DNA from 2 places in the Variovorax pasteuri genome. Region 1 is predicted to be linked to the other one. Evidence: riboswitches for the same ligand, from Rfam matches in the RefSeq annotation. Region 1 holds a riboswitch; the other holds the start of a gene.
The links. A riboswitch is a leader RNA that binds a small molecule or an ion and turns the genes downstream of it on or off. The one in region 1 is predicted to bind glycine.
Positions count from the first base shown of each region.

Region 1 (4,683 bases):
GATGGCTTTTTTCAATGGACATCCAGAAAGCGATCGAATGAACAAGCGCCGCCTCGGCCTGCTCACCGGCACCCATGCCGTCAATGACCTCTACCAGGGCCTGGTGCCGGCCCTGCTGCCTTTCATGGTGCTGGAGCGCGGCTACAGCTACACGGCCGTGAGCGGGCTGATGCTCGCGGCCACCGGCCTGTCGAGCGTGGTGCAGCCGCTGTTCGGCCTCTACGCCGACCGCCACCCGCGCAGTTGGCTGGTGCCCACGGGCTTCCTGGTGGCCGCGCTGGGCGTGGTGCTGGCGGGCATCAGCCAGAGCTACCTGCTGACCTGGATCGCCATCGCGCTGTGCGGGCTGGGCATTGCGGCCTACCACCCGCCGGCCACGGTGGCGGCACGTGCGGCCGGCGGGGCCTCGCAGAAAGCGATGAGCGTGTTCTCCGTGGGCGGCACCATCGGTGCCTCCTTTGCGCCGGTGCTCGCGGCCACGGTGGTCGGTGGTGGAGGCCTGTCGCGCAGCTACCTGCTGGGGGTGCCGGCGCTGGCGATGGGCGTGGTGTGGCTGCTGGCGAATGCGGGGCGCGGCGGTGCGTCCGCCGCCACGGCAGCCGCCGCGCGCAAGGCCGCCGGCGAGGTGCTCAAGCCCCACAACGACTGGCGCGCGTTCGGGCTGCTGGTGGCGACCATCGTGGGCTGGTCGATTCCGTACGTCACGGTGCTGTCGATGCTGTCGCTGCGCATCACGCGCGACCTGCACGGCACGGCCTTCCAGGGCGCGGCGGCGCTCACCGGCTTCACCGCCGCGGGCGCGGTGGGCGTGCTGCTCGGCGGCTGGCTCGGCGACCGCATCGGGCGCATGGGCACCATCCGCAGCGGCTACGTGCTCGCCCTGCCGTCGCTCGCCGGCCTGGTGCTTGCACCGACCCCCGGCTGGGCGCTGGCCTGCACCGCGCTGCTCGGCATGAGCATGTTCCTGCCCTTCGCCGCGCAGGTGACGCTGGCGCAGGACTACCTGCCGCGCAACCCGGCCACGGCCAGCGGCATCACGCTGGGGCTGGCGCTGTCGGTGGGCGGCCTGGTGTCGCCGCTGTTCGGCATGCTGTCGGACGCGCGCGGGCTGGGCGTGACCTTCACCGCGGTGCTGTGCGTGCTGGGCGCGGCGACAGTGCTGGCGCTGCGGTTGCGCAACAGGGCGATGCAGGTGGCGCCGGCGGGGGTGCAGCGCGCTGCGACTTGAGCCCCACCGTCACCCATGGCCGTCGAATCTCGCATTGCGCGCTTTATGCTCGATTCGACGCGCATCGAGCGACAGCCCGGCCTGGCGGGGTGATCCTTTAGCGGGAGGTGTCGTGCGAGCGCTCCACCGTTTCGGCCGATGATCGGGGCCGACAAACGACAAGGAGGAGACTTCGCCATGTACCGATCACTGAGTTGCCTTCTCGGCGGCACGCTGCTGGCCACGGCCGCCTTCGGCGCTGCGCCGGCAACGACGGGCACGCAACCGGCACCGGTGAATCCGGCCGCCAGCATTGCCGAGGTCGAAACCGCCGTGCGCACCTGGGCGGCCGCATGGTCCGCCCGTGACGTGGCGCGCTACCTGGCCACCTATGCACCCGACTTCACGCCGCCCCGCGGCCAGGACCGCAAGGCCTGGGAAGCCGACCGCCGCACGCGCATCGCCGACAAGACCGCCATCCGCGTGGACATCGACAACCTCGTCATCAGCGTCACCGGGCAGGCCGCCAGCGCGAGCTTTCAGCAGACCTACACCGCCGACAAGCTGCGCGAGAAGAGCCGCAAGACGCTGGAGCTGCAGCGCGTGGGCAACCAGTGGCTCATCCGCAAGGAAATCGCGGGCGGATGACGCAGCCAAAGACCGTTGCCCGTGTAGACCAAACGGTTCATGAAGATGTCACCGCTTGCAACAATGCTGCAGCCCTCGACTCCCGAAAGCTGTGGCTGCCATGTTCCCCACCAAGACCGACAAGGCCCGCGATGAACTCCAGGGCGGCCAGCGCACGCTCAGCCAGCGGGAGCGCGCGCTGTTGCTCATGGCCGACGGCCGCCGCTCGCTGACCGACTTCAGCCCGCTGTTCAGCACCCGTGACGAGGCCGAGCAGGCGCTCCAGGCGCTGGTGCAGCGGGGCTACCTGCAAGACCCGCAGGCCGCCGCGGCTGCGGCCGCGCGGGCGGCACAGGCGGCACAGGCCTTGGCCGTGCCCGCCGCCGACACGATCCAGGTCAGCACCTCGGCCGACAGCTTCGACGGCAAGCGCTCGCTGGCCACCACGCGCATGTTCCTGTTCGACATCTGCGAGCGCATGTTCGTGCGCCGCGACCCCAAGTTCGCGCTGCAGATGCGCGACGCCCTGCGCGAGGCGCGCGACCGCGAGGCCATGATGACCATCGCCGCGCTGATGCTCAGCGAAATCGAGAAAGCCGCCGGCCCGGAGCGCGCCGAATCGCTGCGCGAACGCATCGACCGGCTGCTGCCGCCGGCTGAAATCGTTCACTGAAACGAAAACCCCGCGCACCGCGATCCACTACACTCGCCCGGGTCAGGAGAGAGCCCCGCGCGACGGGGCCGCCGAAGGCGCAGGGGATTCCCGAACGCTCAGGCAAAAGGACTGACAAGGCGCCGGTACACACCGGCGTTTCCTTGCTGGAGAGAGGCCGCCGCACCGGAAACGATGCAGCAGCCCACCGAAGGAGCAAACCCCGATCGTGGGGCGAATCTCTCAGGTAAAGCGGACAGCAGGGGTGGCCCATGGCTTGCGTCATGGATTTCGTCTGCCCCTTTGGAGTGCCCCATGGCCTCTTCCGCTGCTTCCGCCCCCGACACTGCGCTTCTCAAGACGCCGCTGTACGACCTCCACGTGGAGCTCGGCGCCCGCATGGTGCCCTTTGCCGGCTACTCGATGCCGGTGCAGTACCCCGCCGGCCTGATGGCCGAGCACAAGCACACACGCGACGCGGCCGGCCTGTTCGACATTTCCCACATGGGCCAGCTGCGCCTGGTCGGCCCCGACGCCGCAGCGGCTTTCGAGACCCTGATGCCGGTCGATGTGATCGACCTGCCCGCCGGCAAGCAGCGCTACGGCCTGCTGCTGAACGACGAGGGCGGCATCCTCGACGACCTGATGTTCTTCAACGAAGGCAACGGCTCGCTCTTCGTGATCGTCAACGGCGCCTGCAAGGTGGCCGACATCGCCCACATCCAGCAGAAGATCGGCGCGCGCTGCGAGGTGCAACCCCTGCCCGACCACGCCCTGCTCGCGCTGCAGGGCCCGCAGGCGGCGGCCACGATGGCGCGGCTGTCGCCCGGCATCGAGCGCTTCGTGTTCATGACCGGCGGCGCGGTGCAGATCGGCGGCATTCCGGCCTTCGTCACCCGCAGCGGCTACACCGGCGAAGACGGTTTCGAGATCTCGGTGGCGGCCAAGGACGCCGAGGCGCTGGCCCGCCTGCTGCTGGCCCAGCCCGAGGTGAAGCCCGTCGGCCTGGGCGCGCGCAATTCGCTGCGCCTGGAAGCCGGCCTGTGCCTGTACGGCAACGACATCGACACCACGACCACGCCGGTCGAGGCCTCGCTCAACTGGGCGATGCAGAAGGTGCGCCGTGCCGGTGGCGCGCGCGAAGGCGGCTTTCCGGGCGCCGCGAAGATCCTGGCCCAGCTCGCCGCGGCCGCCCCGGGGGCCGCCGGCCACACCGACCATGACACGCTCAAGCGCAAGCGGGTGGGCCTCGTCGCGCTCGAACGCATTCCGGTGCGCGACGGCACGGTGCTGCAGTCCTTCGAGGGCCACGACATCGGCATCGTCACCAGCGGCCTGCTCGGCCCCACGGCAGACCGCTGCGTGGCCATGGGCTACGTGGCCACCGCTTTCGCGGAGCCGGGCACGCGCCTGCAGGCCATCGTGCGCGGCAAGCCGGTGCCCATGGAAGTCTCGACCCTGCCTTTCGTGCCGACGCGCTATTTCCGCGGCTAGGCTCTGCACCCCCGAATCATTTTTTCCACGAGGAGTTTTCCATGAGCATCAAGTACACCAAGGACCACGAATGGGTGTCGGCCGAAGGCGGCGCTGCCACCGTCGGCATCACCGTGCATGCGCAGGACGCGTTGGGCGACGTGGTGTTCGTCGACCTGCCCGAAGTCGGCAAGACCTTTGCCCAGGGCGAAGTCGCCGGCGTCGTCGAGTCGGTCAAGGCCGCCGCCGACGTGTTCATGCCCGTGTCGGGCGAGATCGTCGAAGTGAACGAAGCGCTGCGCGCCGACCCCTCGCTCGCCAACAGCGACCCGCTGGCCAGCGGCTGGTTCTTCAAGGTCAAGCTGAGCGAACCCGCGCAACTCGACGCCCTGCTGGACGCGGCCAGCTACGACAAGTTCGCCGCCGAATCCTAGAAATGTTCGCCCCTCGGCTTGCCACTTCGTGTGCTTCGCCATCCCCCATGGGGAAGGCGCGGCCCGCCTTGGGGCGGCCCGGCGGCGACCGCTGAGCCTTTCTTCTTTTTTTAGCCGATCCATCACGCCATGCCGACGCCCGCCCTTCCCTCTTTGCAAGAACTAGAGAACGCCGAAGAATTTCTCGCCCGCCACATCGGCATTGATGCGGCGGACGAGGCGCGCATGCTGCCGGTGATCGGCTCGGCCACGCGCGCGGAGCTCATCGACGGCATCGTGCCGGCGGCCAT
Region 1 is NZ_JBPJZS010000005.1:440,779-445,461, reverse strand. It holds gene ACSFBM_RS21100 (MFS transporter) at 38-1,228, shown strand; gene ACSFBM_RS21095 (YybH family protein) at 1,406-1,855, shown strand; gene ACSFBM_RS21090 (hypothetical protein) at 1,956-2,507, shown strand; glycine riboswitch at 2,541-2,631, shown strand; glycine riboswitch at 2,644-2,756, shown strand; gene gcvT (glycine cleavage system aminomethyltransferase GcvT) at 2,802-3,980, shown strand; gene gcvH (glycine cleavage system protein GcvH) at 4,022-4,393, shown strand; gene gcvP (aminomethyl-transferring glycine dehydrogenase) at 4,523-4,683, shown strand, end outside.

Region 2 (4,683 bases), on a different contig from region 1:
AGCGTGATGCCCTGGATGAGCGGAAAGTCGCGCGACAGCACCGCGTCGACCGTGAGCTGCCCGAGCCCCGGAATGGCGAACACCGTCTCGGTGACCACCACGCCGCCGATCAGCAGCGCAATGCCGATGCCGATCACCGTGACGATGGGAATCGCCGCGTTGGCCAGCGCGTGCCGCATCAGCAGGCGTTTTTCGGAAATGCCCTTGGCGCGCGCGGTGCGGATGTAGTCCTCGGTCATGGCCTCGGCCACGGCCGCGCGCGTCACGCGCGCGATCAGCGCCACATAGATGACCGACAGCGTGATCGACGGCAGTATCAGATGCTTGATCCACAAGAGCGGCCCCTGGCTCAGCCGCGCATACCCCTGCACCGGCAGCCACTGCAGGTGCAGCGCGAAGATCCAGATGAGCACGTAGCCGATCACGAACGCCGGAATGGAAAAGCCCATCACCGAAAAGCCCATGAGCATGCGGTCGAGCCAGCCGCCGTGCCGCCATGCGGCAATCACGCCCAGCGGCACCGCGATGAGGATGGTGACCACCAGCGTCACGGCCGCCAGCGACACGGTGGCCTCGATGCGCTGGCCGATCAGCTCGGTCACCGTCTTCTTCATGAAGTAAGACTCGCCCAGGTCGCCCTGCAGCAGTTGCGCGCTCCAGTGAAAGAACTGCACCGGCAGCGACTGGTTGAGCCCCAGCTGCTCGCGCACCTTGGCGATGTTCTCGCTGGTGCCGCTGTCGCCCACGATGGCGGCCGCGGGGTCGCCGGGCGCGAGCCGCAGCATCAGGAAAACGATCAGCGCGACGATGACGAGCACCGGCACGGTCGACAGAATGCGGCGTGCAAGAAAGAGCAGCATGGGGCGGGTTCCGTGGCGTTGGCTCAGTTCTTCTTCAGGTTCCAGAACACGCCGACCGGCGAGCGCACGACGCCGCTCACCACGCCCTTGCGGTAGGCCGTGAGGGGCTTGTATTCACCGATGGGCGCGTAGATGCCGGTGTCGTACACGCGCTGCTGGATGGCCGTGGCCAGCTCCTTGCGCTTGGGTTCGTCGGCCGTGGCCAGGAACTCGGACTTGAGCTGCTCCAGCTTGTCGTCGGTGGCCCAGCCGAACCAGCCCTTCTCGCCGTTGCCGGTGAGCGGTGCGAAGAACATCGGGTTCATGTTGTCGGCAATGCCCCAGCCGGTGATGAACAGGTTCCAGCCGCCCTTGTCGACCGGGTCTTTCTTGGCGCGGCGCGTGACCAGCGTGGGCCAGTCCATCGACTGCATGTCGACGTTGAAGCCGGCCTGCTTGAGCAGCTGCGCCATCACCGGCGGAAACTTGTTGAGCACCGCAAAGTCGGCCGGGTACATGAGCACGACGGGCTTGCCGTCGTAGCCGGCCTCCTTGAGCAGCGCCTTCGCCTTTTCGAACTGCGGCTTGCCGGTGAAGTAGCCGGTCTTGTCGGAGGCATAGGCCGAGCCGCACGGGTAGATGGAGGCGCAGCTGTTGTAGAGCTCCTTGTGCACCAGTTGCGCGCGCATCAGCGCTTCCTGGTTGATGGCCATGAACGCGGCCTGCGCGATCTTGGGGTTGTCGAAGGGCGGAATGAAGTGGTTCAGGTGCAGCGCGAACGAGCCCTTGGCCACCGGGCTGTCGAGCGTGATGGCCGGGTTGTTCTTCAGCGCGGTGTACTGCTCCGAGGGCACCCACTCGATCATGTCGACCTCGCCGTTGGCCAGTGCGTTGGCCTGTGTCTGCGCGTCCTTCAGGATGATCCATTCCATGCGGTCGACGTACACGTTCTTGCCGCCCGCAGTGCCCGAGGGCGCCTCGGTGCGCGGCACGTACTTGGTGTTCTTCAGGTAGACGATCTTCTCGCCGGGGCGGTACTCGTCCTTCTTGAAGATGTAGGGACCGGAGCCGGTGGCGTCGTCGATCTGCTTGTCGGCGGGCGTGGCCGCCACGCGCGCGGGCATGATGAACGGCGGGTTCGACGACGGCTTGCTCAGCGCGTCGAGCACCATGCCGAAGGTGTCCTTGAACACCAGCCTGAAGGTGTTGGCGTCCACGGCCTCGGCCTTGTCGAGCGCGGTGAACATCTTCTGGCCCAGCCCGTCGCGCTGGCCCCAGCGCTTGAGGGATGCAATGACGTCTTCCGAGGTGACAGGCTTGCCGTCATGGAAGGCCAGGCTCTTGCGCAGCGTGAAGGTCCAGGTCTTGCCGTCGGGACTGGTCGTGTACTTGTCGACCATCTGCGGATGCACCTTGCCTTGTTCGTCCACGCCGAAGAGCGTGTCGTACACCATGTAGCCGTGGTTGCGCGTGATGAAGGCGGTGGTCCAGATCGGGTCGAGGATCTTCAGGTCGGACTGCGGCACCAGGCGCAGCACCTTGCCAGCGTCCTGTGCGAAGGCGGTGGCCGCCGCTGCGGCCAGCAGCGCGCCCACGAACATGGCTTTCAGTTGTCGTTTCATCAGCATGGGTCAGTTCTCCGGTTGAAAAAGAGGGACGCGAGCACGTGCAACGCCAGGAAAGACATTCGTCGTGCGGCGTTGCGGGAAACAGGTCATGAAAGAAAGCGGCTCCGGAAGCGAACAAGGGCACCCCCGCGCTCTGTGCGCGGCGTGCCCCTGCTGTCCTTTTGCCTGAGAGATTCACCCTGCGCGCACATCGCACAGGGCTTGCCCCTTCGGCGGCTGCCCTCGGCCCCTGCAAGGGGTCGGTCAGCGCTCTCCAGCGTTAGAAAAAATCCAGTCTTGGGACCTGAGCGTTCTGGGCCATCGCCTTCGGTAATGCACTAACTCGAAGCATCGAGCCGGCATTTCTCCTGGATGAACTTCTCAAAGCAGATTGCGTGCCAAAACGCAGCAATGCGCGAGAAGTCTTCGGTGCTTACTGCGGTCCGCCGCAGAAGTCCGCACGCTCGGTGGTCTTGGCGGTGAAGCGGATGCGCGTGGTGGTGGCGGCGCGCTGCGGCTCGTTCTGCGGCCACTCGCTCTGCAGCCACGTGTACTGCCAGTCGTAGGGCGCGCCGGGGCTGGCGGCCTCGCCGTACACGATGCGCAGGCTGCCGTTGCTTTCGTCATGGCAGTGCTTCGAGGTCTTGTAGTCCTTCTCGCTGAAGCAGGCGCGGATCATCTTGAAGCACGAGAAGGGAATGCCTTCGTGCAAGGCCTTGCCGCCTTCGAGCGGCACGAAGTCGGCAGTGTCGAACGAGGCGCCACCGCCCGAGTACATCTCCGACACGGTCTGCAGCACGGCCACGGCCCACTTGCCTTCGGCCAGCGGGTAGAGCGCGGGCGCGAGCGACAGGCGCATGTCGCGCTTGTCGCCGGTGTCGCTCGCGGTGCCGGTGTCTTCTTTCTTGAGGGACTGCGCATAGCCCGAGAAATCGTGCAGCCGGTCGAGCTGCCAGCCCTTCGCGTCGGTGGTGCGCTTCACGCGCGCCATGGCCAGCGGCTCGGCAGAGAGCACCACGTAGTCGGCAGGCGTGGCGCCGCGCGGGCGGTACAGGCCGAGCTGCTGCACGTCGCAGGGCTGCGGCAGCAAGGCGCACAGGCGGGTGCGCCATTGCAGGTCGAGCGCCTCGGGTTTCTTCACCGCGTCGAACACCTGGGCCGGCGGCGCGGCGAACACGGGCACAGTGAACAGCGACACGAGGAGACCGGCGGTGAGCAGCAGCTTTTTCATGGAGCCGAATGGTAGCCATGCCTTGGCGTTCGCGTGCGGCTGCTTGATTGATAGAGTCGGCCTCGACCATGAACCCTTCGTCCCCTTCACCCTCCTCCTTGCCCTCCTTGCCCTCCTTGCCCTCCTTGCCCTCCTTGCCCTCCATCCTCCGGATCGACGCGCTCGGCTTCGCCTACCCCGGCCAGCCGCCCATCGCCTCGAACTGGACCGCCGCCATCGGCCCCGGCGTCACGCTGCTGCACGGCGACACCGGCAGCGGCAAGTCGGCCCTGCTCCAGGTGATGGCGGGCGCGCTGCCCGCCACCGGCCGCCTCACCGTGGCGAGCGCCAGCCTGGACACCGCGCCCGAGGCCTACCGGCGCCAGGTGTTCTTCGTGGACCCGTCCACCGACCGCTTCGACCAGGCCACCGTGCACGAATGCACCGCCGCGCTGCGCCAGGGCGACGCGGGCTTCGACGAGGCGCGATGGCAGGCGCTGGTCGAAGGTTTTTCCCTGACCCCGCACCTGGCGAAGTCGATGTTCATGCTGTCCACCGGCTCCAAGCGCAAGGTGTGGCTGGCCGCGGCGCTGGCCTCGAGCCGCCCGCTGGTGCTGCTCGACGAGCCGACGGCCGCGCTCGATGCGGGGTCGGTGCGCTGCCTGTGGCGTTCGCTGGGCGAACTGGGGCAGACGGGGTCGCACCGGGCCTTCCTGGTCGCCAGCGCCGAGCGCATCGACACCGTGCCGCTGGCGGCCACCATCACCCTGCCGCTGCCCTGAAACCCCATTGACAGCGCCCCCCATGGGGGTGTTAGGCCCTTTGGCGGACCGAACCGGCCGCCGACGGGTGACAATCGGCGATTCCGGCGGTGCGAACTCCGCCAGAAGTTCCAGCCAACCCGACAACTCAAGTTTTACGGAAGCCAGCGCATGAGCTCGAAGCAACCCACCATCGTCTACACCCTCACCGACGAGGCGCCCCTGCTGGCGACCTACGCGTTTCTGCCCATCATCCGCGCCTTCAC
Region 2 is NZ_JBPJZS010000001.1:549,261-553,943, reverse strand. It holds gene ACSFBM_RS02540 (ABC transporter permease) at 1-860, opposite strand, end outside; gene ACSFBM_RS02535 (ABC transporter substrate-binding protein) at 884-2,461, opposite strand; glycine riboswitch at 2,611-2,734, opposite strand; gene ACSFBM_RS02530 (hypothetical protein) at 2,880-3,677, opposite strand; gene ACSFBM_RS02525 (ABC transporter ATP-binding protein) at 3,812-4,438, shown strand; gene ACSFBM_RS02520 (NADP-dependent isocitrate dehydrogenase) at 4,589-4,683, shown strand, end outside.
Region 2: another riboswitch for glycine. It lies ahead of ACSFBM_RS02535 (ABC transporter substrate-binding protein); the one in region 1 lies ahead of gcvT (glycine cleavage system aminomethyltransferase GcvT).